Regions from separate parts of the Saccharopolyspora sp. 7B genome, predicted to be linked through region 1. Evidence: riboswitches for the same ligand, from Rfam matches in the RefSeq annotation. Region 1 holds a riboswitch; each other region holds the start of a gene.

The links. A riboswitch is a leader RNA that binds a small molecule or an ion and turns the genes downstream of it on or off. The one in region 1 is predicted to bind glycine.
Region 2: another riboswitch for glycine. It lies ahead of gcvH (glycine cleavage system protein GcvH); the one in region 1 lies ahead of gcvT (glycine cleavage system aminomethyltransferase GcvT).
Region 3: another riboswitch for glycine. It lies ahead of gcvP (aminomethyl-transferring glycine dehydrogenase); the one in region 1 lies ahead of gcvT (glycine cleavage system aminomethyltransferase GcvT).

The regions. Positions count from the first base shown of each region.
Region 1 covers NZ_JAIUKC010000132.1:22,704-32,725, forward strand. The annotation lists gene LCD33_RS29460 (hypothetical protein) at 1-608, opposite strand, end outside; gene LCD33_RS20505 (NAD-dependent epimerase/dehydratase family protein) at 605-1,510, opposite strand; gene LCD33_RS20510 (SRPBCC family protein) at 1,707-2,144, opposite strand; gene LCD33_RS20515 (phosphoenolpyruvate hydrolase family protein) at 2,171-3,001, opposite strand; gene LCD33_RS20520 (Tm-1-like ATP-binding domain-containing protein) at 2,998-4,209, opposite strand; gene LCD33_RS20525 (hypothetical protein) at 4,387-4,539, opposite strand; gene LCD33_RS20530 (acyl-CoA dehydrogenase family protein) at 4,642-5,820, opposite strand; gene LCD33_RS20535 (long-chain fatty acid--CoA ligase) at 5,866-7,455, opposite strand; gene LCD33_RS20540 (TetR/AcrR family transcriptional regulator) at 7,678-8,310, shown strand; glycine riboswitch at 8,413-8,541, shown strand; glycine riboswitch at 8,542-8,640, shown strand; gene gcvT (glycine cleavage system aminomethyltransferase GcvT) at 8,759-9,871, shown strand.
Region 2 covers NZ_JAIUKC010000133.1:17,212-27,233, reverse strand. The annotation lists gene LCD33_RS20660 (ABC transporter ATP-binding protein) at 1-3,109, opposite strand, end outside; gene LCD33_RS20655 (ABC transporter permease) at 3,499-4,347, opposite strand; gene LCD33_RS20650 (ABC transporter ATP-binding protein) at 4,347-5,357, opposite strand; gene LCD33_RS20645 (hypothetical protein) at 5,485-5,979, opposite strand; gene ald (alanine dehydrogenase) at 6,338-7,453, opposite strand; glycine riboswitch at 7,657-7,751, shown strand; gene gcvH (glycine cleavage system protein GcvH) at 7,894-8,268, shown strand; gene LCD33_RS20630 (L-serine ammonia-lyase) at 8,293-9,645, shown strand; gene LCD33_RS20625 (MarR family winged helix-turn-helix transcriptional regulator) at 9,980-10,022, shown strand, end outside.
Region 3 covers NZ_JAIUKC010000079.1:41,221-51,242, forward strand. The annotation lists gene LCD33_RS13835 (AMP-binding protein) at 1-856, shown strand, start outside; gene LCD33_RS13840 (hypothetical protein) at 853-1,302, shown strand; gene LCD33_RS13845 (MaoC family dehydratase) at 1,308-1,712, shown strand; gene LCD33_RS13850 (thioesterase family protein) at 1,718-2,143, shown strand; gene LCD33_RS13855 (3-methyladenine DNA glycosylase) at 2,161-3,036, shown strand; gene LCD33_RS13860 (HesB/YadR/YfhF-family protein) at 3,141-3,425, opposite strand; gene gcvP (aminomethyl-transferring glycine dehydrogenase) at 3,510-6,407, opposite strand; glycine riboswitch at 6,572-6,674, opposite strand; gene LCD33_RS13870 (MerR family transcriptional regulator) at 7,058-7,678, opposite strand; gene LCD33_RS13875 (bifunctional nuclease family protein) at 7,984-8,460, opposite strand; gene garA (glycogen accumulation regulator GarA) at 8,986-9,444, opposite strand; gene gcvH (glycine cleavage system protein GcvH) at 9,560-9,943, opposite strand.

The DNA of each region.
Region 1 (10,022 bases):
GCGGCGCGCAGCCGCGGCCGCCAGCCGTCCCGCGGCCGCAGCCCGGCGGCCAGCAGCACGAACGCCACGGCCGGGACGACCAGCGTCAGGCCCACCAGCCGCACCAGCACCGAAGCGGCCAGCACCAGTCCGGCGACCGCGGCGGTGCGCGGACCGGGCACGCCGCGCCAGGCGAGCACGAAGATCACGGCCAGCAGCAGGACCTGGAACAGCAGGTCCGACATGATGTTGTGCTCGATCTGCACCTGGTAGGCGTCCAGCAGCACCGGCGCGGTGGCGAGCGCGGCGATCCAGCGCCGGGCGCCGAACCGCAGCAGCAGCACGTAGATCGCCACGCCGAGCGCCAGCCCCAGCAGGTGCTGCACCGCCGCCACCAGCGCCAGGTTCCCCACCAGCAGCAGCGGCCCGAGCAGCAGGACCTCGTAGCCGACGGGGTTGATGCCGCCGGGGTAGAACACCCCGAGGTCGTCGAGGTAGCGGAACGAGTCGATGTAGAGCAGCGCCGGGCGGTAGGCCAGCTGCGCGAGCACGCGCAGCACCACGCCGCCGATCAGCAGCAGCGCGAGCAGCCAGTGCGCGCGGAGGAGCCGCGCCGGCGCCGCGGTCACGGCGCCCCGGTGGCCGCGCGGAAGTCGTCCCACACGGTCCGCAGCCCGTCGGTCAGGTCCACCGAAGGCGCGTAGCCGAGCTCGCGGCCCGCCTTGGCGACGTCCACGATCACCGCGGGCATCTCGCCGTTCTTGGCGGGCACGTGCGTCACGGGCAGCGGTGCTCCGGTGGCGGCGCGCACCGCGTCGATCAGCTCCAGCACCGAGATGGAGCGCCCCGAGCCGATGATGGCGGTGCCGCCGTACTCCTTGTCGCAGGCGGCGAGGATGCCCTGCACCACGTCGTCGACGTGCACGAAGTCGCGGCTCTGCGCACCGTCGCCGTAGACCTCGACGCCCTCGCCGGCCAGCGCGGCGCGCATCAGCCGGGGGATGAAGCTGTCCTTGCGCCCCATGCCGGGCCCGTAGATGTTGGTGAACCGCAGCGCGGTGGTGGCGATGCCGTAGGAGCCCGCGTAACCGGACAGCAGCATCTCGCAGGCGGCCTTCGTCGCCCCGTACGGCGTGAGCGGGCGCAGCGGGAGGTCCTCGGAGATGGTGCCGTGCCCGATGTCGCCGACGACGGCGTTGGTGGAGGCGAGCACGAACCGGCCGACGCCGCGCCGCCGCGCGAGTTCCAGCAGTTCCTGGGTGACCTCGACGTTGGCCCGGTAGGTCTCGGCGGGCTGGTCCACGGAGCGCAGCACCGAGGTGATCGCGGCGAGGTGCACGATCGCGGTGGTGCCCTCGGTGACGGCGGCGTCCCGGACCGCGGGGTCGGCGAGGTCGCCCGCCACGTGGGTGATGAGCTCGCCGGGTTCCGCGGGTTCCTGAACGTCGACGATCGTGACCGGGGTGCCGCGTCCGGTCAGCGCGCGGACGACGGCGCGGCCGACGAAGCCGGAGCCGCCGGTGACCACCACCCTGCCGTTACTCTGCGTCCCGGAAATCTCGGGGGCCGTCGCTCGTTCGGGGGTTGTCTCCTCGCTTGGCACGGCTGAACTCTAACGGGCCGCCGCCGAGAGCTGTCGGCTAGCCCACACCGGTCGTCCACCGAATGGCAGCTTGCGCGACCCCCGTCCGTGCGCAGCGGGAGCGCCGCGGTCCGGCGCCGGGCGGTCAGCCGGCGTAGTGGTCGGCGAGCGCCTTGAGGCCCGCGCCGAAGACCCCACCGCCGAAGATCTCGTCCAGCTGCGCCTCGTGCGCCGCCTCGGCGTCGTAGTCGGCGTACCACTCCACGAACGACTCGCCGGTCGCCGTGATCGGCAGCACCCGGATGGTGCTGCGGTACGAGCGCACCGGGAACGGGCCCTCGGTGATCTCGTAGGTGCAGGAGCGGGCGGCGTCGTCGAGGCCCACGAGCCGTTCCCGCACCACTCCGCCGTCCCCGACGACGAGCCTGCGCACGGCGCCGAGCTCCGCCGGGGACGCGCCGCTCTCCACCTCGCTGGAACCGATGCCGGGGTGCCAGCGGGGCAGCCCGCCGAAGTCCCGCACCAGCGCCCACACCTCGTCGGCCGCCGCCGGGACCACCCTGCTCGCGTAGGACCGCGCCATCACGTCCTCCTCGTCGTCGTGCGCCGTCAGCGCTTGAGGTTCTTGAACTCCCTGGTGCGTTCGGTCAGCGCCTGCTCGACCGGGAGTCGTTCCATGCTGCTGGCCCCGTAGAAGCCGTGGCAACGCTTGGTGCGGCCCAGCACGTAGGCCGCGTCGGCCGGGGTGGCGATGGGACCGCCGTGGCACAGCACCAGCACGTCCTCCCGCACGTCGGCGGCGGCCGCGGACCACTCGTCGATCAGCGCCACGCAGTCGTCGAGGTCCTTCGCGGTCTCCGCGCCGATCGATCCGCCGGTGGTGAGGCCGAGGTGGCACACCACGATGTCGGCTCCGGCGGCCGTCATGGCGCGGGCGTCCTCGGCGGAGAACACGTACGGCGTGGTGAGCAGGTCCGCTTCCCGGGCCGCGGCGACCAGGTCGACCTCCAGCCGGTAGCTCATCCCGGTCTCCTCCAGGTTCTCCCGGAAGGTGCCGTCGATGAGCCCGACGGTCGGGAAGTTCTGCACCCCGGCGAAGCCGAGTTCCCGCAGCCGCGCCAGGAACGGCCCGGTGAGCAGGAACGGGTCGGTGCCGTTGACCCCGGCGAGCACCGGGGTGCGGTGCACCACCGGCAGCACCTCGCTCGCCATCTCCACCACGATCTCGTTGGCGTTGCCGTAGGCCAGCAGCCCGGCGAGCGAACCGCGCCCCGCCATCCGGTAGCGGCCCGAGTTGTACAGCACGATCAGGTCGATGCCGCCGGATTCCTCGCACTTGGCGGACAGCCCGGTGCCCGCGCCGCCGCCGATGATCGGTTCGCCCCGATCGGCCATGCCCCGGAATCGGCGCACCAGGGTCTCCCGGTCGAACCGCGTCATGCCCGTCCTCCTCGCGCGCGGACCTCGTCGAAGGCGCCGAGCAGCGCTTCGACGAAGCGGTCGTCGTTGATGTCGTGCGGGACGCGCACCAGGCGCCGCTGCTCGGTCTGGTGCACCTCCGCCTCCAGGGTCTCGAACAGGGCCCGGTCGGCGGCCGGGTCGTGGAAGGGCTGCCCCGGGACGTCCAGCAGCGAGACGCCGCCCTCGGGCAGCAGGAACCGCACCGGACCGGTGCAGGCGTTGAGCTTCGCGGCCAGGAACCGGGCGATCTCGCGGCATTCGTCCGCCGTGGTGCGCATCAGCGTGACCTGCGGGTTGTGCTCGTAGAACAACCGGTTCCGGTACCGCTCCGGCACGGTGTCCGGCGCCCCGAAGTTGACCATGTCGAGCGCGCCGCAGGAGCCGACGTAGGGCACGCCGCTGCGCGCGATCGCGTCCAGCCGGGTCTCGCCCGCGCTCATCACTCCCCCGGCGACCAGGTCGCACACCTCGGTGGTGGTGATGTCCAGGACCGCTTCGACGAGCCCGTCGGCGACGAGCTTCTCCATGGCGCGGCCGCCGGTGCCGGTCGCGTGGAACACCAGCGGGTCGTGGTCGGTGGCGAGCCGGTTCGCGGCCTCGGTGACGCAGGGCGTGGTCACCCCGAACATCGTCAGCGCCACCGCGGGCAGCTGCTCCACGGCCGGCACGGTGTTGCGCACGGCCCCGGCCAGCGCGTGCGCGGCGTTGCCGAGCACCTGGCGGGAGATCCGGTTGAGCCCGGCGACGTCGGTGACCGCCGGGAACATCGCGATGTCCGACGCGTCCACGTAGGACGAGATGTCACCGGAGGCCACCGTCGAGACCACCAGCTTCGGCACCCCCACCGGCAGCGCCCGCAGCGCCGGGGTGATCAGCGCGGTACCGCCGGAACCGCCCAGGCCCAGCACCCCGCCCACACCGCGTCGCGCGCCGAGCCACCGCTCGAACGCCAGCGCCATCGCCACCACGGCCGTGCCGCGATCACCGGTGAACACCGCCGCGGCCCCGCGCGGGTGCGCGGCGGCCACCTCGGCGGCGGACACGTCGGGGGCATCGGCGGACTCCGCGCCGGACGTGCCCACGTCGACGGTGATCACTTCCACGCCCGCGTCGGCGACGAGCCCGGCGACGTAGCGCAGCTCCGCGGCCTTCGTGTCGAACGTGCCCACCACGTAAGCCCGGCCCATCGCACCGCCCCTGCTCCCGGAATCAGCCCGCGAGAACCCTACTGCCGATCCGGCCCCGGCACAGCCCGTTGATCACGGTTCACCGGCCGGGTCCGCCACCGGCGCGGCACGATCCGAGCACCGGGTCCCCGCACGACGACGGCCCCCGGGTGCGCCGGGGGCCGTCGTGGGGGTGCGTCACTTGCTCTTGCCACCGCCGAGGAAGCGGTTCTTCACCTGCTCGATCTTGGCCTTGTTCTTCGGGTCGCTCGCGTACCGCTTGGCCTGGTCGATCGCCTTCTTGCCCTGCGGGCTCTTGGCGAAGTCGGTCACCTTCTTGAACAACGACATAGCAGCTCCCAGTCGGGCCGGTCGATCACGCTGCACCCAGGTTACCGGCGAATCGGACATCCGATCGAGGGTGTGACCGGGCCGATCCGCCGCGTCGCCGGATCAGCCGAGCACCCCGCCGACCTGGGCGTGCCCCTTGAGCAGGTTGCGGGCGATGGTGCGGCGCTGGATCTCGTCGGTGCCCTCGAAGATGCGCAGCAGCCGGATGTCCCGGTACCAGCGCTCGATGGGCAGCTCGCGGGTGTAACCCATGCCGCCGTGGATCTGCAGCATCCGGTCCACGATCTCGTTCGCCCTGGTGCCGCCGTAGAGCTTCGCGATGGACTGCGCGTGCCGGGAGTCGGCGCCCTGGTCGACCTGCCACGCGGCCTGCAGCACCAGCCAGCGCAGCGCCTCGATCTCCACCGCCGAGTCCGCGATCATCCACTGGATGGCCTGCCGGTCGGCGATGGGCGCCCCGAACGTCTGCCGGTTGCGGGCGTAGTCCATCGACATCTCCATCATCCGCTCGCAGCCGCCGAGGGCGCGGGCGGGCAACAGGTAGCGGCCGCGGCCGATCCACTGCATGGCCAGCTTGAAACCGCCGCCGACCTCGCCGAGCACGTTCTCCTCCGGCACCCGGACGCCCTCGAAGACCAGCGCTGCGGGCTGGCGGTCCCACTCGCCCATGATCTCGATGGGCTCCGACTTCCAGCCGGCGTCCCGGTCGGCGAGGAAGCAGGTGACGCCGCCGTCGGCGCCCTTCTCCTTGTCGGTGACGGCGAAGACCATGGTGAAGTCGGCATCGATGCCGCCGGTGATGAACGTCTTCTCCCCGTCGATCACCCACTCCGCGCCGTCCTTGCGGGCCGTGGTGCGGAGGTTCTTGGCGTCCGAACCCGCCCCCGGCTCGGTGATGGCGAAGCAGGACTTGCGCTCGCCCTCGATGGTGGGCACCAGGTAGCGCTGCTTCTGCTCCTCGTTGGCGTGGTAGAGGATGTTGTCCGCGTAGCCGCCGAAGCTGAACGGCACGAAGGTGCGGCCCAGCTCGATCTCGATCAGCGCGGTGAGCACGGCGGAGAGGTTCATGCCGCCGTACTCCTCGGGCGTCTGCACGCCCCAGAACCCGGCGTCGCGCGCCTTCTTGCGCAGTTCGGCCAGCTCCTCGCGGGTGAGGCCGCGTTCGTGGTCGCGCTCGCGGCGCAGCACCTCCGGCTCCAGCGGCATCAGCTCGCGCTGCACGAACGTGCGCACCCAGTCGCGGATGTCGCGTTCGGTCTCGGACAGGGAGAAGTCGACCATCGGTGGCGGGTCCTTTCGGCGAGGTCGGTGTGGCGAGGTCGGGGCTCAGGAGGATTCGGCGATGCGGCTGCGCAGTTCCCGCTTGAGCACCTTGTGGCTGGGACCCAGCGGCAGCTCGTCGACGAACACGACGCGGCGCGGGTACTTGTGGTGCGCGGTCTGCTCCGCGGCCCAGGCGATGATGGCCTTGCCCAGCGCCTCGTCCGGGTCCTCACCGCGTTCGGGCACCACGACCGCGCACACCTCCTCGCCGCGCCCCGGGTCGGGCAGGCCGATCACCGCGCACTGCGCGACGGCGGGGTGCCGGATCAGCAGCTCCTCCACCTCGCGCGGGTAGATGTTGTAGCCGTTGCGGATGATCAGGTCCTTCTTGCGGTCCACGATGGACAGGTAGCCCTCGGCGTCCTTGACGCCCATGTCACCGGTGCGGAACCAGCCGTCGACGAGCGCCGCCGAGGTGGCCTCCGGGTCGTCCAGGTACCCGGCGAACACGTTGTGGCCGCGGACCACGACCTCGCCGGTCTCCCCGGCGGGCAGCAGTTCGATCCGGTCCTCCACGGACGGTTCGGCGATCTCGACGTCGATGCCCCACAGCGCGTGCCCGACGGTGCCTGCGCGCGGCCCGAACGCGGGCTGGTTCACGGTGGCCGTCGGCGAGGTCTCGGACAGCCCGTAGCCCTCGTGGATCGGGGCGCCGAAGCGCCGCTGGAACCGCTCCAGCACCGCCACCGGCAGCGCCGCGCCACCGGACACGCACATCCGCAGCGAGGACAGGTCGTCGTCGTCCCCGGCGGCCTCCAGCATCCGGATGTACATGGTGGGCACGCCGTTGAGCTGGGTGATGCGGTGGTCCCGGATGAGCCGCAGCGCCTCGGCCGGGTCGAACTTGGGTTGCAGCACCAGCGTCGCGCCCGCCCGGAACGTGGTGTTCAGCGAGACGGTCTGCCCGAAGACGTGGAACAGCGGCAGGCAGCCGAGGATCAGGTCCTCGCGGCGGGTGTCGTTGGCGTCGAAGGCGTTCACCGTCGCGTTGAGCACCAGGTTCAGGTGGGTGAGCACCGCGCCCTTCGGCCGGCCGGTGGTGCCGCTGGTGTAGAAGATCACCGCGGGGTCGTCGGGCGCGCGGGTGGCGAAGGAGCGGACCGGTTCGGCCGCGGCCGCCGCCTCGCTCAACGAGTCCGGGGTCTCCGGGCCGGGCACCGACGGGCCGATCGAGACCAGCGGGATGCCGGCGCGGCGCGCCGATTCGGCGGCGAGCGCCAGCTGGCTCGTGTGCCCGACGACGAGCTTCGCGCCGGAGTTGCGCAGCAGGTACGCCGCCTCGTCCGGGACCAGCAGCAGCGGAACCGGCACCACGACCGCGCCCGCGGTGAGCACCGCGTAGTAGGCGCGCACGAAATCGATCACGTTGGGCGCCACGATCGCGACCCGGTCGCCCGGCTCGATCCCGCGAGCGCGCAGCGCGGCCGCGTGCGCCCGGACCTGCTCCCACAGCTCGCCGTAGGTCACCCGCTGCTCGCCCTCGACGACCGCGGGGTGCGCCGGGCGCAGCCGCGCCGGCTCGGCGAGGACCGAGGCGAGCGACAGCGTGGTGTGCGGCTCGACCCGCTCCGGGGACTCGTCGTCGTTGACCATCGTCCACCTCCGTGAGGATGTCGCCGGTGCGGGCGGCACGGTCGTCCGCCGTTGGACACCTGACGACTAACGTCGTTAGTTTTGGACTCTAGGACCACCCCGCGCACCGCGGCAAGAGCCGCGCACCGGACACTGATCGACACGATCCGCAGCGGACGCGGACGGGCACGGCGCCCACCGAGGGGGCGCCGACCGGCAGCGGGCGGCAGGCAGGAGCGCGGCATGGGCAGACCCAAGAGCCCCCAGCTCACCCGCGAACGCATCCGCGAACACGCGCTGGCGATCATCGACGGCCAAGGCCTCGAAGCGCTGTCCATGCGCAGGCTCGCCGACTCCCTCGGCGTCCGCGCCGCCTCGCTCTACAACCACGTGGCCACCAAGGAAGCGCTGCTGCACGACGTCGCCGACGGCGTGATGGGCACCGTCGACACCAGCGGGTTCGACATCGACTGGCCCACCGGCCTCACCCGCTGGGCCCGCTCCTACCGGGCCGCGCTCGCCGCCCACCCCAACCTGGTGCCGTTCATGGCGTCCGGACCGGCCCGCCGGGAGACCTCGCTGCGCCGCGCCGACGCCGTGCACGGCGGGCTGACCAGCGCGGGCTGGCCGCAGCGGTACGCCACGATGATCGGCGCCTCCACCAAGTTCCTGGTGCTCGGTGCGGCGATGGGCTCGTTCGCGGGCGGGTTCGTCGACGACGCCGAGGTCTACGACGAGCGGTTCCCGCACCTGCACGGCGCCCACCTGCTGCGCGAGCACGCCGCCGAGATCGACGACGACAGCTTCGAACTGGCGCTGCGGGCGCTGGTCGACGGCCTCCGCGCCCAGCACGCCCGGCTGTTCCCGCAGCGCTGAACTCCGCGCGCGGCGACGGGATCACGCTCACGTTCGGTTGACTGCGCTGTGTGATCTCCGTAGCGTTCCGGAGCACAACACAACACCGGACTACAACGCCGACGACGTCGTGCGGGAGAGTCTGCGCCCCGCCAGGAGCCCCTGGTCCGTGCAGGATGCGATTCCTGGGTGCAGCGCCGAAGGAGCAATCCTCCCCACCAAACTCTCAGGCCCCGCTACCGCGCGACAGCAGGCGATCACGGAGAAAAGCAGGGACCCGTGTCCCTCGCCCACGGTGCAAGCCGCCCTCGTGCGCGGTGAAACTCTCAGGCCAATGACTCCGGGGAGACCGGCAGCGCACGCCCGCGCCCATCGCCGTCGGAGGACCCCGGATATGGTTTCTGCTGGAAGTGGCCGCAACCGGTCCCCCTCGGACGTGATCGGTGCCCACCAGGAGGAGTTCCGCACCATGACGTCGTCGCCCCCCGCTCCGCGACGGACACCGCTGCACGAGGTCCACGAGTCCCTCGGCGCGCACTTCACCGACTTCGCGGGCTGGCGGATGCCGGTCCGCTACTCGGGGGACACCGCCGAGCACCAGGCGGTGCGGACCGCGGCCGGGTTGTTCGACCTCTCGCACATGGGCGAGATCGAGATCAGCGGCCCGGAGGCGGCCGCGGCGCTGGACCACGCGCTCGTCGCGAACGCGTCCGCGATCACGGTGGGTCGCGCCCGCTACACCATGCTGTGCAACACCGAGGGCGGCGTGCTCGACGACCTCATCGTCTACCGGCTGGACGAGCAGCGGTTCCTGGTGGTCGCCAACGCGGCCAACGCGGCCGTGGTCTCCGCCGAGCTCGCCGAGCGCATCGCCGGGTTCGACGCCGCGCACCGCGACGTCTCCGACGAGTACGCGCTGATCGCCGTGCAGGGACCGGAGTCGGTGTCGATCTTGGCGCCGCTGACCGGCACCGACCTGTCCACCGTGAAGTACTACGCCGGGTATCCCAGCGAGGTCGCCGGGAAGCAGGTGCTGCTGGCGCGCACGGGCTACACCGGCGAGGACGGCTTCGAGCTGTTCACCTCCCCCGCGGACGCGCCCGCGGTGTGGCGCGCGCTGACCGACTCCGGCGCCGAGCGCGGACTGGTCCCGGCGGGGCTGTCCTGCCGCGACACGCTGCGGCTGGAGGCGGGCATGCCGCTGTACGGCAACGAGCTGTCCGCCTCGCTCACCCCGTTCCACGCGAACCTGGGGCGCGTGGTGAAGCTGGACAAGCCCGGTGACTTCATCGGCAAGGCCGCGCTGGCGCAGGTCGCGGCGGCTCCGACGGAGCGCACCCTGGTGGGGCTGCGCACCGACGCGCGCCGCGCGCCCCGGCACGGCTACCCGGTGCTCGCCGACGGCGCCGAGATCGGCGAGATCACCAGCGGCGCCCCGTCCCCGACGCTCGGTCACCCGATCGCGATGGCCTACGTGGACCGCGCGCACAGCGCGCCCGGTACCGCGGTGCAGGTCGACATCCGCGGCAAGTCCATCGACGCCGAAGTCGTGGAACTGCCGTTCTACCGCCGCAAGGCCTGACACACGCCCGCAACGGGCTCTCGAAACCTTGACCGGACCGGGCCGGACCCGTCCGGCGCAGCCCAGATCGAACACCAGGAGGCAATTGCTCATGTCGACACCGGACCTGTTCAACGACCGGCTTGCGGTGGTGGATCCGGAGGTGGCCGCT
Region 2 (10,022 bases), on a different contig from region 1:
CCAGCAGCTCGCCGTCCGTCACGTCGTAGAACCGGGCCAGCAGCTTCACCAGCGTCGACTTCCCCGCACCCGTCGGGCCCACCAGCGCCACCGTCGTCCCCGGCTCCACCCGCAGCGACACTTCCCGCAACGCGTCCCGCTCCGCACCCGGGTAGCGGAACGACACCGACCGCAGCTCCACCGCGCCCGCCAGCCGGTCCGGCACCGCCACCGGCGCCGCGTCCTGCGGCACCGACGTCGGGGTCCGCAGCAGATCTCCGATGCGGCGCAACCCCACCCGCGCCTGCTGGTAGCCGTCGAACACGCCCGACAACTGCTGCACCGGCGAGAAGAACATCCCCAGGTACAGCAGGAACGCCACCAGCACCCCCGCGGTCAGCTCACCCGAGGCGACCCGCGTCGCGCCCACGCCCAGCACCGCCGCCTGCGCCAGCTCCGACAGCAGCGCCGTGAACGGGAAGTACGTCGCGATGTAGCGCTGCGCCCGCAGCCGCGACCGCCGGTACGCGTCGCTGCGCTGCGCGAACACCTTCGCCGAATAGCGCTCGCGGCGGTGCGCCTGCGCGACCCGCAGCCCCGACACGTTCTCCTGCAGGTCCGCGTTGACCGTGCTGACCCGCTCCCGCGCCTCCGCGTACGCCGTCGACGACACCCGCCGGAAGATCACCGTCGCCACCACCAGCGGCGGCAGCACCGCCAGCGCCACCAGCGCCAGCGACAGGTCCGTCACCAGCAGCGCCACCGCGATCCCCACGATCGTGAACGCGCTCACCACCGCCGTGGCCAAGCCCGTCTGCAGGAACGACGACAACGCGTCCACGTCCGTCGTCATCCGCGTCATGATCCGGCCCGCGAGTTCCCGCTCGTAGTAGTCCAGCCCGAGCCGCTGCAGGTGCGCGTAGCTGCGCACCCGCAGCAGGTACAGCAACGTCTCGCCGGTGCGGGCCGTCACCACCGTCTGCACCTTGATCACCAGCCAGCTCACCAGCACGATCACCGCGCCGACCGCCGTCACCAGCCACAACGTCCCCGGATCCCGCGCGTCCACCCCGCCGTCCACGCCGTGGCGCACCAGTGACGGCAACGCGACCGACCCCAGCGCGTCCGCCGCCACCAGCAGCACCGTCAACGCCAAGCCCCACCGGATCGGCCGCAACAACCGCGCCAACCGGAACCCCGGATCGGGCGCCGTCGCGTCCACCCCGGACAGCCGCGGCGCCGCCACCGCCGGCGGCAGCGCGCGCAGGCCCTCCGCCAGCTCCGGGGTCAACGGCGTCGCCGCACCCGAACCGCCGCGAGTGCCGCGCACCCCGCCCGGCACCGCCACCGCGCGCGTCCGCTCCGGTTCCTCCGCCGCCGGCCACAGCTCGGCGGTCGGGGCCGCATCGGCCGGCACCGGATCCGGCTCCGCCGCACCCGCCGCGTCGATCTCCTCCCCGGGGCCGGCCAGCAGCGAGCGGAACAACCCGCACCGCTCCCGCAGCTCCTCCTGCGTGCCCACGTCCACGACCCGGCCCGCGTCCAGCACCGCGACCCGGTCCGCCAACGCCAACGTCGACCGGCGGTGCGCGATCAACAACGTCGTGCGCTGCGCCGTCACCGACCGCAAAGTGTCGTGGATCGCCGCCTCCGTCGCCGGATCCACCGCCGACGTCGCATCGTCGAGCACCAGGATCCGCGGATCCGACAGCAGCGCCCGCGCCAACGCCACCCGCTGGCGCTGGCCACCCGACAACGTCAGGCCCCGCTCACCGACCAGCGTCCCGTAGCCCTCCGGCAGCGCCGCGATGAAACCGTGCGCCTCCGCCGCGCGCGCCGCCGCCTCCACCTCCGCGTCCGTCGCGTCCGGGCACCCGTAGGCGATGTTCCCGCGGATCGAATCCGAGAACAGGAACGCCTCCTCGAACACCACGCCCACCGCCGAACGCAGCGACTCCAGCCGCAGGTCCCGCACGTCGTGCTCGGCCCCGCCGTCCGCCGCGCCGATCCGCACCGCACCGTGCTGCACGTCGTAGAACCGCGGCAGCAACAACGACACCGTCGACTTGCCCGACCCCGCCGGACCCACCAGCGCCACCGTCTCGCCCGGCTCCACCAGTAGCGATACGTCCCGCAACACCTGCTGGTCCCGGGTGTAGCCGAAACCGACCCCGTCCAGCCGGACCCGCAGCGGCACCTCCGGCAGAGCCACCGCACCCGGCCGGTCCCGCACGTCCGGCCGCGAATCGATCAGGTCCGTGATCCGCTCCATGCCCGCCCGCGTCAACTGGCCCTGCACCAGCACGCTCGCCATCATCCGAGCCGGGCCGCCCAACATCGCCACGTACGCCGCGAACGCCACGAACGTGCCCAGCCCCACCTGGCCGTGCAGCGCCATCCAACCGCCGAGGCCCAACACCCCCACCTGGCCCGCCGCGGGCAGCACCGACAAGCTCGCCTGCGGGAGCGACGTCATCCGCGCCGTGCGCAGCCGCTCCGCGAACAACCGGCGCGCACCCGACTCCAACCGGGCCACCTCGCGGGCCTCCTGGCCGAAGCCCTTCACCACCCGGACTCCGGACACCGTCTCCTCGACGTGCTGGGCGATGTCCGCCGCCCGCTGCTGCGCCGACCACGTCGCCGGGAACAACCGCTTCTTGCTGCGCGCCGACACCGCCGCGATCAACGGCACCACCACCAGCACCACCGACGTCAGCAGCGGCGACAACCACACCATCGCCACCAGCGCGAACGCCATCAGCACCACGGTCCCGGCCGCCAGCGGCACCATCGACAGCAGCGCATTCACCAGCTGCAGATCGCTGATCGCCCGCGACGCCACCTGGCCCGTGCGCAACGCGTCCTGCTTGCCGCCGTCCAAGCGCTGCACCGAGCCGAACACCGCGCGCCGCAGGTCGTGCTGCACGTCCAGCGCCAACCGGCCCGCTGAATAGCGGCGCACGAACGCCGCCCCGAACCGGAACACCCCCAGCCCCGCCAACGCCGCCGCGAACCACCACAACCGATCGGTGCCGCCCGCCACCGCGTCGTCCACCGCCGCCTTCGTGATCAGCGGGACCAGCGCCTCCAAGCCCACCGCCGCCACCGACGCGCCCAACGCCAGCAGCATCGCGACCGGGTGCCGCCGGCAGGCGGCGAACAATCGGCGGATCCAACCAGGACGGGAACATTCGCTGCCGGAGTCGCTCACCAGGCCAGGTTAGGTGCCGGGGACGACGGGGATCCGGGGGCGCGGCGGCGGCGCACCGGCGCTCACCTGAGCGAGGAAGGGAACCTTCCGGTCATCGGTGTGAGGAAGGGAACCTTCCTGTCACGGGTGCGAGGAAGGGAACCTTTCGATCACGGGCGGGATGAGGGGAACCTTCCTGTCACGGGTGCGAGGAAGGGAACCTTTCGATCACAGGCGCGATGAAGGGAACCTTCCTGCCACCGCCCCGCACGAAAGAGGGGACCTCCCCACTCGAGCAGGAAGATCCCCTCCGATCGAACAGCGCCACCTCAGGTGATGTCGCGCCGCCCGCTGAAGTACCAGCCGCCGAGGACGAACAGCGCCGCGTACCCGGCGAAGGTCAGCATGCTCAGCCACCACGGATGCCCGTAGGACCCGCCGAAGACGAAGTGCAGCACCTCGAACAGCCCTTGCGGCACGTACTGCTCGTCGGGCCCGGCGGTGGCGCTGATGAAGATCGGCACGGCGAGGTTGCCGACGATCCCGCTGCCCGCGGCCCCCGGCAGGTAGGCGCTCACCCCGGACGCGTCGGAGCCGACGAGGAACAGGTCGACGATGAACTCGAACACGAACTTGTAGACCAGCAGCACGATGATCACGATCACCGGGTTGGCGACGAGGGCGCCGAACCCGACGCCGAGCAGCGTCCACAACACCATCGCGAGGAGCCCGGCGGCGCACACGATGAGCCAGTCCGGACCTTCGCCGAACCCGTCGAGCCCGGCGCCCGCGATCGCGCCGAGGCTCGCCGACAGCACGTTGACCAGCCCGTACAGCAGGCCGAGATTGGTGTAGGCGATGAGCTTCGCCCCGAGCACCGCCCCGCGCGGGTTGCCGGTGAGGTACGTGGTGGTGATGCTCTTGTTCCGGTACTCCCCGGCGAACGCCAGCGCCCCCACCAGGCCGGCGAAGATCGTGCTGAAGTTCGTCGACATCGACATGGTGAGCAGGCCCAGCGGCAGCGGCCGCCCGATCTCCTGCTCGATCGAGGACATGTAGCCGAACCCGGTGCCCATCCAGCTGGCGCCGAAGCTCAGCAGCGCCACGGGGATGAGCAGTGCCCACCACAGGTTGGTGGTGAAGAGCTTCCGGAACTCGGACTTGACCAGGCCGTCCATCAGGCGCCACCTCCGAATCCGCCGTGCTGCTGGTACGGGTTGGGGCCGCCGGGCGGTGCCCAGCCACCGGTGCCGGGTGGCGGACCGCCGGGCGGGTGCTGGTTGCCGACGTACTGGCCGCTGGTGAGCTGGAAGAACAGCCGTTCGAGGTCGACCTGCTCCTCCTGGATCCCGTAGACGGCGACCCCGGCCTGCAGGGCCAGTTCGGCCACCGACCGGGAGTCGGAGCCGGTGACGGCGATCCGCCCGTCGGGCAGCGGTTCGACCGCCAGCCCGGCCGCCTGCAGCGCGTTCACCAGCGCCTGCGGATCACCGGCCTGCACGAGCACCCGGTTGCGCTGCTGCGCTCGCAGCTGGTCCAGGTCGCCGTTGTAGACGCACTCGCCGCGGCTCACGATCACCACGTGGTCGACGGTGTGCTCCATCTCGCGCAGCAGGTGGCTGGAGACGAGCACGGTGCGCCCGGACGCGGCGAACGACTTCAGGAAGCCGCGCAGCCACGCGATGCCCTCCGGGTCGAGCCCGTTGGCGGGTTCGTCCAAGATCAGCACCTGCGGATCGCCGAGCAGCGCCGTGGCCAGCGCCAGCCGTTGCCGCATGCCCAGCGAGAACCCGCCCGCGGCCCGGTTCGCGGCGCCGGTCAGCCCGACGAGGTCCAAGGCGTGGTCGACCTGCTGGTCGGGCACGTTCATCGCCGCCGAATAGCAGCGCAGGTGGTTGCGCGCCGTGCGGGACGGGTGGAAGCTCTGCGCCTCCAGCACCGCCCCGACCACGGTGGCGGGGTTGCGCAGCTGCGCGAAGGGCACCCCGTTGACGGTGGCGGTTCCCGACGTCGGGTTCACCAGCCCCAGCACCATGCGCAGCGTCGTCGTCTTGCCGGATCCGTTCGGGCCGAGGAACCCGGTCACCACACCGGGGTGAACGGCGAAGCTGAGGTCGCGGACCGCGCTGACCGGCCCGAAGTTCTTGCTCAGGTTCTGCACCAGGATCCGGCCGCTGCCGTCGTGCACACGCTCCTCCATCGTCGCTCGGCCCCGCCGGGTGCTCGCGAGCGCGGGACGCGGACGATCACGCTCGGGCGCGGGGCCGGTCCCATCCTGCCTGACCGGCCCGCCCCGACAGGGAGGAGTTCGGAAATCAACCGGTCCCGTGCTGCGGCCAGGCGATGGGCCGTTCCGGCCCGGGCCGGCGCGCTGCGGTGGGCCGGCCGTCCTCGGGGCGGGGGGAGCGGTGGTGGCGGACCGGCGCGCTGCTCGGCCAGCGGCCGGTGGGCTGCCGCCCCTCGGCGTCCGGGTCGGGCTCGTCCGCCGGGCCGTGGCGGCCGGTCGGGGCGGCGGGCGCGGTGCGGTCGCCGATGAGGCCGCGGTGCACCATCAGCCACGACTCGCACGGCCAGCTGCGGCTGCGCACCGCGCCGGAGCAGGCGGGGCAGCGGCCGTCGGCATCCGGGTGGTGGGCCTCCAGCAGGGCCCGGAGCCCGCTGGTGAGGCGGTGCAGCTCTGACCTGGCGACCGGTAACAGCTCCTCGGTGCCGCCTTCGATGGCCACCCGCTCCAGCCGGGCCAGCCGGTCCAGGACGGCCTCCCGCATCTTCGCGTCGTCCACGTGCCACTCCCCGCGTCGTACGGTCATCGCGCGCGCTGATCGGGGCGGAGAACGCGGGCCCCGGTGGCGCCCGCGACGAGCACCGCCGCAGATCGCCGCGGCTTGGCGCACTCCCATCGGCAGCTCACCCGGCCGACTGCACCGAACTCACTCGGTCGAGTGGACTTCCGGTTGTGGCGGGGAACCGGGCGTTCGTCACGCTGCGCACGTCGGAAATCAAGCGTTCGTGTCCTACACTGGGACCTGGCGGCCTGCTCCCGGTGACCCCCAGGCCGGTTGAGCGGGCCGCCCTCTAACCCCTTCCGGGGTCTTCTCACCTCCGCGAGTGAAACTCGCCGGTCTCGCCGCGCAGTGGTCTCGGATGGTCTCGCGGTTGCGGATCCGCTCAGACCAGCACCGCGTCCGGGGCCGTGCTCGGCAGCCCGTGCGCCAGCGCCACCGCCTCGCTCACCAGCAGCCCGCCGTGCGCGTTCAAGCCCCTGGCCAGCGCCGCATCCGCCCGGCACGCCGCCCGCCAGCCCTGATCGGCGATCCGCAGCACGTACGGCAACGTCACGTTCGTCAACGCGTACGTCGAGGTGTTCGGCACCGCGCCCGGCATGTTCGCCACGCAGTAGAACACCGAACCGTGCACCCGGAACGTCGGATCCTCGTGCGTCGTCGGCCGCGAATCCTCGAAGCACCCGCCCTGGTCGATCGCCACGTCCACCAGCACGCTGCCCGGCTTCGACCGCGCCACCAGCTCGTTCGACACCAGCTTCGGCGTCTTCGCACCCGGCACCAGCACCGCGCCGATCACCAGGTCCGCCGCCCGCACCGCCGACTCCACCGCGTACGCGTTCGACGTCACCGTGCGGATCGCGCCCCCATGCGCCGCGTCGATCTCCCGCAGCCGGTCCACGTCGGTGTCCAGCACCTGCACCTGGGCGCCCATGCCCGACGCCACCCGCGCCGCGTTCAACCCGGCCACCCCGCCGCCGATCACCACCACCCGCGCAGGCGGTACTCCGGGCACGCCGCCCGGCAGCACACCGCGACCACCCTGCGGGGTCAGCAGCGCCTGCGCGCCGACCTGCGGGGCGAGCCTGCCCGCGACCTCGCTCATCGGCGCCAGCAGCGGCAACTCGCCGCGCGCCGTCTGCACCGTCTCGTAGGCGAGAGCCGTCACCTCGGCGCGCAGCAACTCGTCCGTCAACTCCGCCGACGCCGCCAAGTGCAGGTAGGTGAACAGCACCTGGCCCGCCCGCAGCCGCGGGAACTCCTCGGCCACCGGCTCCTTCACCTTCAGCACCAGCTCGCCCTCGGCCCACGCGTCCGCCGCGGACGGCACGATCGTCGCGCCCGCCGCCGCGTAATCCTCGTCGGGGATCGACGAACCGAGCCCGGCGCCGGCCTCCACGAACACCGCGTGCCCCCGCACGGCCAGCTCGTGCACCCCTGCCGGCCCCCCCGCCACCCGGTACTCGTGGTTCTTCACCTCACGCGGCACTGCGACCTTCACCCGGTCCGCCTCCCGACACCACGACCGAACACCGACCCCAGCATCATCCGCCCGGCGCCCGCACCCCGCCGCGAGGAAGGGAACCTTCCGGTCACCGGTGACAGGAAGGTTCCCTTCCTCGCTGTGATCCGGGCGGCTGGGCGTTGACACCCGCCCACGTCCGTTTATCGTTGCCGGGCACGACCACAACCGCACAGCGCCGCAGAACCCGAGCGGGAGAGACCCTGCGCAACGCAGGGCGCCGAAGGAGCAAACCCTCCCCGCAAAACTCTCAGGCACCCATGACCGCTCGGGCGAGGCCACTCTGGAAAGCGCGCGCCCCGGCGCCGCACCCACGGTGCAAGCCGCGAACCACCGCGGCGAAGCTCTCAGGTCCCGAAACAGAGGGGGAGGCCCGCGAACCCAGGGCACACCCGTGCCCGCGATGGTGAGGAGCCTCCATGTCCCTGCCCGAACGGCTGCGCTACACCGAAGAGCACGAGTGGATCGAGGACCGCGGCGACCTGGTGCGCATCGGCATCACCCCGTACGCGGCCCAAGCGCTCGGCGACATCGTCTACGTGCAGCTGCCCGAGGTGGGCGAGCGGATCGAATCCGGCGCCTCCTGCGGTGAGCTGGAATCGACCAAGTCCGTCAGCGACCTGTTCGCGCCCGTGACCGGCGAGGTCGTCGCCGTCAACGCGGCCGCCGCCGACGACCCCGCGGTGATCGGCTCTGATCCGTTCGGCGAGGGCTGGCTGCTCGAAGTGCGTGCCGAGCAGACCGGTGCTGTGCTCACGGCCCAGGAGTACGCCCAGTTCACCGGTGGTGAGTAGGCCGGGGCTGAGGGGGGCGGAGCTGTGACGATCAGCGTCTTCGACCTCTTCTCGGTGGGCATCGGCCCGTCGAGTTCGCACACCGTCGGCCCGATGCGGGCGGCGCGGATGTTCACCGCGCGGCTGCAGGACGACGGTCTGCTCGGTCAGGTCGACAAGGTGAAGGCCGAGCTGTTCGGTTCGCTCGGCGCGACGGGGCACGGCCACGGCAGCCCCAAGGCGGTGCTGCTCGGCCTGGAAGGGCACGACCCGGAGACGGTCGACCCGGCCGCCGTCGCACAACGGGTGGAGACGATCCGCGCCGACGGCAGGTTGTTGCTGGCGGGGGAGCGCGACATCCGGTTCTCGGTGGACCGCGACCTGGTGATGCACCGGCGCAGGTCGCTGCCGCTGCACCCCAACGGGATGCGGTTCGCGGCGTTCGGCGCAGGTGGGGAACTGCGGTCCGCGGTGTACTACTCCGTCGGCGGCGGATTCGTCGTCGACGACGAGGCCACCGGCACCGACCGGATCAAGCCGGACGAGACGCCGGTGCGCCACCCGTTCCGCACCGGCGACGAACTGCTCGCCCGGGTCGCCGAATCCGGCTCCCGGATCAGCGACGTCATGTTCGACAACGAGCTGTCCTGGCGCTCCGCCGAGGACGTCCGCGCCCGGCTGCTGCACATCTGGTCCGTGATGCAGGAGTGCGTCGACAACGGGTGCCGCAACGACGGGGAACTTCCCGGCGGGCTGCGGGTGAAGCGGCGCGCCGCCGCGCTGCGGGCGAACCTCGGCGAGCAGGACGACGCCATGGAATGGCTCACCCTGTTCGCGCTCGCGGTCAACGAGGAGAACGCGGCAGGCGGACGGGTCGTCACCGCGCCCACCAACGGTGCCGCCGGCATCGTTCCCGCGGTGCTGCACTACTACGTGCGCTTCGTGCCGGGGGCGAACGAGCAGGGCGTCATCCGGTTCCTGCTCGCCGCCGGTGCCATCGGGGTGCTGTTCAAGGAGAACGCGTCGATCTCCGGTGCCGAGGTCGGCTGCCAGGGCGAAGTCGGTTCGGCCTGCTCGATGGCGGCCGCCGGGCTCGCCGAGGCGATGGGCGCGACGCCGTGGCAGGTGGAGAACGCCGCCGAGATCGCGATGGAGCACAACCTCGGCCTCACCTGCGACCCCATCGGCGGGCTGGTGCAGATCCCGTGCATCGAGCGCAACGCCGTCGCCGCGGTCAAGGCCGTCACGGCGACGCGGATGGCGCTGCGCGGCGACGGCAGCCACTTCGTGTCGCTCGACAAGGTGATCAAGACGATGCGGGAGACCGGGCGCGACATGAAGGTCAAGTACAAGGAGACCGCTCGCGGGGGGCTCGCGGTGAACGTCATCGAGTGCTGAGAGCGCTTCGCCCGCCCGGCGCTCGAAACCGCGCGGGGCGGTGGGAGCAGGGGAACCTTCCTGTCACGTCGCAGGCGTGGACCACCGGCGTGGGTCGATGCGAGCGGGGGAACCTTCCTGTCACCGGTGCGATGAGGGGAACCTTCCTGTCACGCTCGGCCTCGTCCGGAGCCGTGGTGGCCGGTGTGGTGGAGTGCGGCGGTGGTGTTCCGGCGGGCCGCGCGGTGGTGGTTCCGGATGACGGGGAGGTTCCCTTGCAGAATTTAGGATGCGCACAACTCAGTTGCGCGCAACTTGAATTAGGGCTAATGTCGGCCACGTGCAGGAGGCGGGGATGAGCGCGGACTCGGCGCTGTCGCTGGACCAGCAGGTGTGCT
Region 3 (10,022 bases), on a different contig from region 1:
GGCCGAGCAGGCGTTGCGGGTCATCGAGCAGGAGCGGGTCTCGGCGTTCCTCGGCATCACCACGATGCTGAACTGGATGCTCGCGGTGCCGGGGTTCGACCGCTACGACCTGCGCAGCCTGCGCAACATCCAGTACGGCGGCGGGCCGATGCCCACCTCGGTGGTGCGGGCCGCGCTGGAGTCGTTCCCGTGCTCGCTGATCCAGGGCTACGGGCAGACCGAGGGCCCGGGCATGGCGTTCCTGTCCCAGGAGGACCACGCGGCAGCGATCGCCGGGCACCACCCGCACCGGTTGCGCTCCTGCGGGCGGGAGGGCTTCGGGGCCCGGCTGCGGGTGCTGGACGACTCGGGTGCCGAGGTGCCGCGGGACGGCCGCACGCCGGGCCAGATCGTGGTGCGCTCGGAGGCGAACATGGCCCGCTACTGGAACCGGCCCGAGCTGACCGCGCGCACGCTGCGCGACGGGTGGTTGTGGACCGGGGATGTGGCGACCTGGGACGAGGACCGTTACGTCTACGTGGTCGACCGCGCCAAGGACATGATCATCTCGGGCGGGGAGAACATCTACAGCGTCGCCGTCGAAGAGGCCGTCGCGGCCCACCCCGCGGTGCTGGAGTGCGCGGTCATCGGCGTGCCCGATCCGGAGTGGGGCGAGAACGTGAAGGCCGTCGTGGTGCTCAAACCCGGCACCACCGCCACCGAAGCCGAGATCATCGCCACCGCCCGGCAGCGGCTGCCGTCCTACCAGAAGCCGAAGTCGGTGGACTTCGTCGCGAGCCTGCCCAAGGCCCCGACCGGGAAAGTGATCAAGCGCGAGCTGCGCGCCCCCTACTGGGCGGATCAGGAGCGGACATGACCTCAGCCGTACCCGACGAGGCGGCGCTGGCCGAGCTCGTCGGCACCGAGTTCCCCGGCGGGGAGTTCACCGTGGAGCCGTGGTGGGTGCGGCTGGTCAACGACTGCGCGCTCGCCGATCCGGACGACGGGGCCGGCAGCCCGGTGTTCGCGTTCCTCGCCGCGACCTCGGCGATGGGGGTGAGCTGGGAGCGGTTCTGGGGCTGGTTCGGCGCCCGCGAGTCGGACGGCCCGATGGCCGGGGAGGTGCACACCGTGCTGCACCGCCCGCTGCGGGTCGGCGCCACCTACGCGGTGCGGGGCCGGATCGAGTCGGCACGGCGCAAGCGCGGCGCTCGCACCGGCGTGTTCGACCTGGTCGAGTACCGGCTGGACCTGCACGAACCGGACGGGTCAGCGGCCGCGTCCTGCACCAGCTCGATCCTGTTCCCGCGGCGGCCCCGATGAGCGGCGTGCGGCCAGGGGACGTGCTGCCCGACCACCAGGTCGGCCCGGTCAGCGCGGAGAAGATGAAGACGATGGCCGCCCTGATGCGGGACGCGAACCCGATCCACTTCGACCCGGCCGCGGTGCGCGCCCTCGGGCTCGGCGATCGGGTGGTGAACCAGGGGCCGCTGAACCAGGCGTACGTGGTGTCGATGCTGGCGCGCTGGGCGGGCGGGGCGCACCGGATCCGGGAGCTGCGGTTGCGCCACCTCGGCGCGGTGTTCGCCGGGGACCGGTTGCGCGCGCACGGCACGGTGACCGGCGTGTCCGAACAGGACGGTGTCCTGGTGGCGTGCTGCGCGGTCGGACTCGACGTGCTCGGCGGCGATCCGGTGCTCTCCGGCACCGCGTCCGTCCACATCGGAGGGTGATGGCGGTGGACCAGGTGCAGCGCTTCCAGCTGTCCTACGGGGACTGCGACGCGCTCGGCATCGCGTACTTCGCGATCTACTACCCGTGGATGGAGCGGGCCTACAGCAGCTGGCTGCACGCCCGCGGGCTGCGCTCGGCGGAGCTGGCCGCGCAGCTGGGCACCGGGACGGTCGGGGTGCGCTCGGCGGCCACCTACCTGGCGCCGGTGCGGGTGTTCGACGAACTGGCCTGCGAGGTGGTGCAGGACCGGGTCGGCACCACCTCCTACTCGCTGGGCTTCGAGTTCACCCGGGACGACGAGCTCGTCGTCCACGGCCGGATGACCTTCGCCTGCCACGACCCGGAAGGCGCCAAGGCACCGGTCCCGCCGCGGCTGCGGGAGCTGATCGCGCAGCTGCGCCCCGGCCGGACCGGCCCCGACGAGGGCTGACCTATCCTGGCGGCACTATGCGAGTGCTGGGCGAACAGGAATGGCGGGACCGCGCGAACGCGCACCGGGAGCGGGTGGAGCGCTGGACCGGACCGCACCGGCGCAGGCAGCGCGCCGGGGAGAAGCACCCGGTGATGGACTTCCTGTTCACCTACTACTCGCACCGCCCGTCGCTGCTGGAGCGCTGGCAGCCCGGTTTCGGCGTCGCGCTCGAAGGCGGCGCCGAGTTCCTGGAGCGCCGCGGCTACCGGCGCGTCCCCGAGGGCGTGGCGCTGGACCCGGCGGTGCTCACCGCGAAGCGCCGCGAGTCGGTGCGCTTCGTGCACGGGCTGCTCACCGCGGTGCGCTCCCGCAGCCCGCAGCTGGGCTGCTTCGGGCTGCACGAGTGGGCGATGGTCTACCGCACCTCCCCCGGCGACGTGCGCCACGAGTCCTGGCCGCTGCGGCTCGGGCACGCGGGCACCGACGCGGTCGTCGAGTCGATGCCCATCAAGTGCACCCACCACGACGCCTTCCGGTTCTTCACCCCGCCCGCGCGGCCGTTGAACGCGCTGCAACCGGCCCGCGAGGACCAGGTCGCCCTGGAACAGCCGGGATGCCTCCACGGCAACATGGACCTGTTCAAGTGGGCCTACAAACTGGATCCGCTGGTGCCCGCCGAACTCGTCGCCGACTGCTTCGAACTGGCGGTGGACATCCGCGAGCTGGACATGCGCGCCAGCCCCTACGACCTCGCCGCCCTCGGCTACCCGCCGGTCGCGGTGGAGACGCCCGAGGGCCGCGCCGCCTACGTGCGCGCGCAGCGCGAGTTCGCCGAGCGGGCCGCGCCGCTGCGGGACCGGCTGGTGGAACACTGCGAACGGCTGCTGGCCGTTTCGCAGCCGGTGGGCTGAGCCCGGAACGCGGCAGCGCCGACCAGGCCGGGGAAGGTCGCTCCCCCGCTCCCGGCCGGCGCTGTCGTCGGCTCGGTGACCCGCGCGCGGCGGGTCGCTGCGGCTCAGTCCCGGACGGCCAGGTTCAGCTCGCCGTTGTCGTCGCGCTCGGCGTCGAGCACCTTGTCGCCCAGCAGCGACGCCGCCTGCGGTTCGAGGAAGACCCGGGCACCGGATTCCTCCAACACCTGGTCGTCTCCCTGCGGCTCGCTGGCGATCGACGCCTGCAACTCGGCCTGCCCGGCCTCGTCCGCGACCGGGGCGATGCGCAGCCCCGATCCTTCGGGCGAGTCACCGCCGGCCAACACGACCTTGATGACCTCGGCTGCGCTCTCGCTGATCGTGAGCATTGCTGCACTCCTCTCGGAGGCGATCGGATGGAGTCGCCCACCGTAGTGCATCGGCGGCGGCTCCCGCTCACCCCCGCGCCGCGGTCAGCCCTCGTAGGCCGAAAGCGGAGGGCACGAGCACACCAGGTTCCGGTCCCCGCGTGCCCCGTCGATCCGGCGCACCGCGGGCCACACCTTCGGCGCCCCGGTGCCCATCGGGTAAGCCGCCTCCGCCCGGCTGTAGGGGTGCTCCCACGGCCCGGCCAGCGAGGCCGCCGTGTGCGGAGCGTGCACGAGCGGGTTGTCGTCGGCCGGCCAGTGGCCGCCGGCGACCTTGTCGATCTCGCCCTTGATGGCGATCATCGCGTCGCAGAACCGGTCCAGCTCGGCGAGGTTCTCGCTCTCGGTCGGCTCCACCATCAGCGTGCCCGCCACCGGGAACGACATCGTCGGCGCGTGCAGCCCGTAGTCGGCGAGCCGTTTGGCCACGTCGTCCACGGTGACGCCGGAGGCCTTGGTGAGCGGCCGCAGGTCCAGGATGCACTCGTGGGCGACGAACCCGCCGGAGCCGGTGTAGAGCACCGGGAAGTGCTCGTCGAGCCGCCGCGCCACGTAGTTCGCCGCGGCGACGGCCGTCAGCGTCGCCCGCCGCAGCCCGTCGGAGCCCATCATCCGCACGTAGGCCCAGGAGATCGGCAGGATCGAGGCGCTGCCCCACGGCGCGGCGCTGATCGGCCCGACCCCGGTCTCCGGCCCCGCGGCGGGCTGCAGCGGGTGGTTCGGCAGGAACGGCGCCAGGTGCTCGCGCACCCCGATCGGGCCGACGCCGGGACCGCCACCGCCGTGCGGGATGCAGAACGTCTTGTGCAGGTTCAGGTGCGAGACGTCGGAGCCGAACTCGCCCATCCGCGCCAGGCCGATGAGCGCGTTCAAGTTCGCGCCGTCCACGTAGACCTGGCCGCCCGCCTCGTGCACCAGCCCGCACACCTGTTCCACGGTGTCCTCGTACACGCCGTGCGTGGACGGATAGGTGATCATGATGGCGGCGAGGTCGTCGCGGTGCTGGTCGACGACTTCGCGCAGGTGGTCGAGCTCGATGTTGCCCTGGTCGTCGCAGCGCACCACGACCACGCGCAGCCCGGCCATCACGGCGCTGGCCGCGTTGGTGCCGTGCGCGCTCGCCGGGATCAGGCACACGTCCCGCGCCGCCGCACCACGGCTGTGGTGGTAGGCGCGGATGGCCAGCAGCCCGGCGAACTCGCCCTGGCTGCCCGCGTTCGGCTGCAGGCTCACCGAGTGGTACCCGGTGATCTCGGCCAGCCAGCGCTCCAGGTCGTGCACGATCTCCAGCAGGCCGGTGGCGTCCTGGGCGGGCGCGAACGGGTGGAGCTCGGCGAACTCCGGCCAGGTGATCGGCTCCATCTCCGCGGTCGCGTTGAGCTTCATCGTGCAGGAGCCCAGCGGGATCATGCTGCGGTCCAGCGCCACGTCCGAATCGGACAGGCTGCGCAGGTAGCGCAGCAGCGAGGTCTCCGAGCGGTGCGCGTGGAACACCGGGTGCGTCATGTACTCGGAGGTGCGCAGCAGCGCGGTCGGCAGCGCGTCGTCGGTCTCGGCGTCCAGCTCGTCGATGCCGGCCAGCGAACCCCCGGCGATGCCGAACGCCTCCGCGACCCGCACCAGCGCTTCCCGAGTGGTGGTCTCGTCGCAGCTGACGCCGACGTGGTCGTCGTCGATGTGGCGCAGGTTGATGCCGCCGTCCCGCGCGGCGCGGACCACCTCGGCGGCCCGGCCGGGGACCTCGGCGACGAGGGTGTCGAAGAACTCGGCGTGCACGATGCGCACCCCGCCGCGGCGCAGCCGCTCGGCCAGCACCGCCGCCATCCGGTGCGCCCGCTTCGCGATGGCCCGCAGCCCGGCGGGACCGTGGTACACGCCGTACATGCCCGCCACCACGGCGAGCAGCACCTGGGCGGTGCAGATGTTGCTGGTGGCCTTCTCCCGGCGGATGTGCTGCTCGCGGGTCTGCAGCGCCAGCCGGTAGGCCTGGTTCCCGTCCGCGTCGACGCTCACCCCGACCAGCCGGCCGGGCAGCTGCCGCTCGATGCCCTTGCGCACCGCCATGTAACCGGCGTGCGGGCCGCCGAAGCCCATCGGGACGCCGAAGCGCTGCGTCGTGCCCACCACCACGTCCGCGCCCAGCTCACCGGGAGCGCGCAGCACCGTCAGCGCGAGCAGGTCGGCGCTGACCACCACCATGCCGCCGCGCTCGTGCACCTCGTCGATGACCGCCTGGTGGTCGCGGACCGCCCCGGACGCACCCGGGTAGGCCAGCAGCGCCCCGAAGAACTCGCCGTCCGGCAGCGCCGACGCGCCCGCGGACAGGTCCGCCACCACGACCTCGATGCCCAGCGGTTCCGCCCGCGTGCGCAGCACCGCGAGGGTCTGCGGCAGCACGTCGGCGTCCACCACGAACCGCGGCGACTTGGCCCGGCCCGCGCGGCGCACCAGCGTCATGCCCTCGGCCGCCGCGGTGGCCTCGTCGAGCATCGACGAGTTCGCGACCGGCACGCCGGTCAGGTCGGCCACCATGGTCTGGAAGTTCAGCAGCGCTTCGAGCCTGCCCTGCGAGATCTCCGGCTGGTACGGCGTGTACGCCGTGTACCAGGCGGGGCTCTCCAGCACGTTGCGCCGGATCACCGGCGGCGTGATCGTCGGGTAGTAGCCCAGGCCGATCATCTCGGTGTGCGGGCTGTTCAGCCTGGCCAGGTCGCGCAGCTGCTGGAGCGCCTCGGCTTCGGTGGCCGGTTCCGGCAGCGCCAGCTGCAGGTCCCGCTCGCGGATGCCGTCGGGCACCGCCGACTGCCCCAGCTCCTCCAGCGACCCGACGCCGATCACGTCGAGCATCCGGGCCAGCTCAGCGGGCAGCGGCCCGACATGGCGGTCGGCGAACGGAGTGCCGTGTTCCAGGGCGGCCAGCGGGATACGGTCTTCGGTCGTCATCGCCACACCTCATTCATCGCGACGGACAGGGCGGCAGCACGTGTGCTGCTCTCCCCCTCTGTCACTGTCCGCGACGCGAACGCCTGAGAGCTTCACCCGGTCCGTGGACCGGACTTGCACCGTCGGCGGGGAACCACGTCGGTGGTCCCGCTTTCCAGAGGTATCTCGCCCGTGCGGTCCAGCAGGCCTGAGAGGTTGTCGGGGAGGGTTTGCTCCTTCGGCGCCGCCGCTGACCAGGTCAACGGCGAACTCTCCCGCGCGGGGTCGGCGATGCACAGCAGCTTACCCGATCCGGTGACGGCCGAACGGTGCGATCTTCATCCCGCCCGATCATCCCAGCGGCACGGGGCGTGACATCGACGGGCGGTGACGCGACGGCCACGGCGCACCAGGAAGTCCTGGCCGGATCCGCCGACAGCCCGCGCACGACGAGCGGGACCGGACAGGCCGAACGGTGGCCTATGCACGAGGGGCCGAACAGGCCGAACGGCGCCTACGCACGACGAGCGGGACCGAACAAGCCGAACGGTGGCCCGCGCAGGGTGAGAGCGGCCGATCGGGTCGAGCGGTGGCCCACGCACCTGGCGCCGGCCAGGCCGGACCCGCGCCGGGCGGCTCGACGGCCTCCGCGGGCTAGCGCGCCTCGGCGATCAGCCGATGCGGCGGTCCCGGCGCCGCGACAGCTCGTCGGCGACCGGCTCGTCCGGCTCGGCACCGTCGGCGCGCTCGGCGGGGAACTCGTGGATGGTGCCGGTGATCTCGCGCATCGCGCCGCTGACCGCGATGCCGAACACGCCCTGGCCGCCCTGCAGCAGGTCCACGACCTCTTCGGCGGAGGTGCACTCGTAGACCGTCGTGCCGTCGCTGAACAGCGTGATGCGGGCCAGGTCCTCCACCCCGCGGTGGCGCAGGTGCTCGACCGCGACCCGGATGTTGTGCAACGAGACCCCGGTGTCCAGCAGCCGCTTGACGACCTTGAGCACCAGGATGTCCTTGAACGAGTACAGCCGCTGCGACCCGGAACCGGCGGCGCCGCGGATCGACGGCCCGACCAGCTTGGTGCGCGCCCAGTAGTCCAGCTGCCGGTAGGTGATCCCGGCGATCTGGCACGCCGCGGGGCCGCGGTAGCCGACGAGCTCGTCCGGCAGCGCGGTCTCCGGGAACGGCTTCGACCCCTCCGCGGCGGCATCCTCGCCAGGTGCTCGCTCCACCACGCCTGCCTCCCTCCGCCCGGCCGAAGCCGGCGAACCACCGAACCCGGCTCGTCGCATGATCACCACCCGAGCGCGAGGACGATCATGGAACCGGGGGTTTGACCTTCCCCGACCTGGAAAATCACATCGGGGCGATTCGCGCACTCCGAAGGTAAGCCCGCCCGGTGGGCGGGTCAACGCGACGCGCGGGGACGCCCGCCCACCCCGGGTGTGACGCACGCCCCGCCTTCGCGCACGCACCGCACCCGAAGCCGCACCCGCGCGGGCCCCGACATGCGAAAGGGGCTCCCGGTGCGTGCTGCACCAGGAACCCCTCGCGACGACGCGGGCGGCGGGGGGGGGGGGGCGCCCGCCCGCCGCGATCAGGTGTCCGCGCCGCGGAAGTCCTCCGGCGAGACCGAGTCCAGGAACTCCCGGAACTTCTCGACCTCGTCCTCCTGCTCGTCCGGGATGATCAACCCGGCTTCGTCCAGCACCGATTCGTCGGCGTGGATCGGCACCCCGATCCGCAACGCCAGCGCCACCGAGTCGCTCGGCCGCGCCGAGACCCGCACGTCCCCGTCGAAGATGAGCTCGGCGAAGAACGTGCCCTCCTGCAGGTCGGTGATCCGCACCTGCTCCAGGTCCCGCCCGAGGGCGCCGATGACGTCCTTGAGCAGGTCGTGGGTGAGGGGTCTGGCGGGTCGCACCCCCTGCTGCTCCAGCGCGATCGCGGTGGCCTCCACCGATCCGATCCAGATCGGCAGGTACCGCTCGCCCTCGGTCTCGCGCAGCAGCAGGATCGGCTGGTTGGCTGGTAGTTCCACTCGCACGCCGACGACGCGCATTTCGCTGCTCATCGACACATCGCCTCCTCCAGCGCGCCGAAGCGTGACATCCTTGGTCGAGGATCGCGCACCGACGCCTCTGACGCTACCCGCGATACGGCGGACACGCCGACCTCCGGCCGTCGTCCCCGCCCGGATTTTCCGCTCGGTGGACGGCTTTTCCGGCTCGTTCCCGGCCTCGCACCGACGGTGTCGCCGGTACCGGGCCTTTCCGTTGTCCGCCCCGGGCCGGGGCGGTCGTTGACGCCGTTGCGCACCGGTTCCGCGGCACCCGCAGGTGCTCACCGGACGCGATTCCCGCGACGTTTCCGCCGCGGACCGCCCCGGATCCGGGCGCCCGGCACCCGGGAGGGCGCCGACCGCTCGCGACGCGAACGATGTCCCCCGTCACGATACACCGCAGCACATCCCGCAGAACCCGTTCCGGAGTGCGGGAACCACCGGCTCGAAGATCGCTCGCAACGATCACCGCCGAGAACGATCGGGGCGGCGCCGGATGGCGTCGCCCCGATGCGCTCTGTCCGCGGAACGTCCGGCTCAGCGGCCCTGATCGTCGATGGGACCGGTCAGGAACACCAACCGGAACTTCCCGATCTGCACCTCGTCGCCGTTGGCCAGCACCGAGGTGTCCACCGGTTCCCGGTTGACGTAGGTGCCGTTGAGGCTGCCGACGTCGACGACGACGAAGTCGTTGCCCTCTCGCCGGAACTCGGCGTGCCGACGGGACACCGTCACGTCGTCGAGGAAGATGTCGCTGTCCGGGTGGCGTCCGGCGCTGGTGGTCTCCCTGTCGAGCAGGAACCGCGACCCGGCGTTCGGGCCGCGCTTGACCACCAGCAAGGCAGCCCCGGCGGGCAGCGCATCGACCCCGGAGGCCGCTGGCTCCGGGGTCGCACTCTCGGTGCTCTCCGGCTCCGAGAGGAACGGCCTGAAGACCGAGGTGGTCTCCGGTGACTGCTCCGGCGGAACGCCGCCGGGCCCGTCGTTCTGGCTCACCTGAGCTCTCCTCTGCGCGGATGGGTCGTGCAAGTGCGTTCAAACGTACCGTGCCGTCGCAGGCCGCAGACGCGGGACTCCCACCTCACGCCGTTCGCGAACCCGAGATCAACGATCATCCCTGGTCGATGATGCCTTGGTAGTCGCTCTCGCTGAGCAGTCCGTCGATCGCGGCCGGGTCCGAGAGCTTGATCTCGATCATCCAGCCGTCGCCGAACGGGTCGGAGTTGACCAGCTCCGGCTCCTGGTCGAGCTTGTCGTTGCGGGCGACGATCTCCCCCGCCAGCGGGGCGTAGATGTCGGAGACGCTTTTGGTCGACTCCACCTCGCCGATGCCGCCACCGGCCTCGACGGTCTCGCCCACCTCGGGCAGCTGCACGAACACCACGTCGCCGAGCTGCTGCTGGGCGTAGTCGGTGATCCCGATGCGCGCGGTGTCGTCGCCGGTGCGCCGCACCCACTCGTGCTCCTGGGTGTACTTGATCCCGTCCGGGGCCACTGGGGTCCCGCCTTCCTCGTCGTGCCGTGGGCGGGGCGAGGTGCCGCCGCACCCGCGCGATGATCGCCACGGGCCAGGC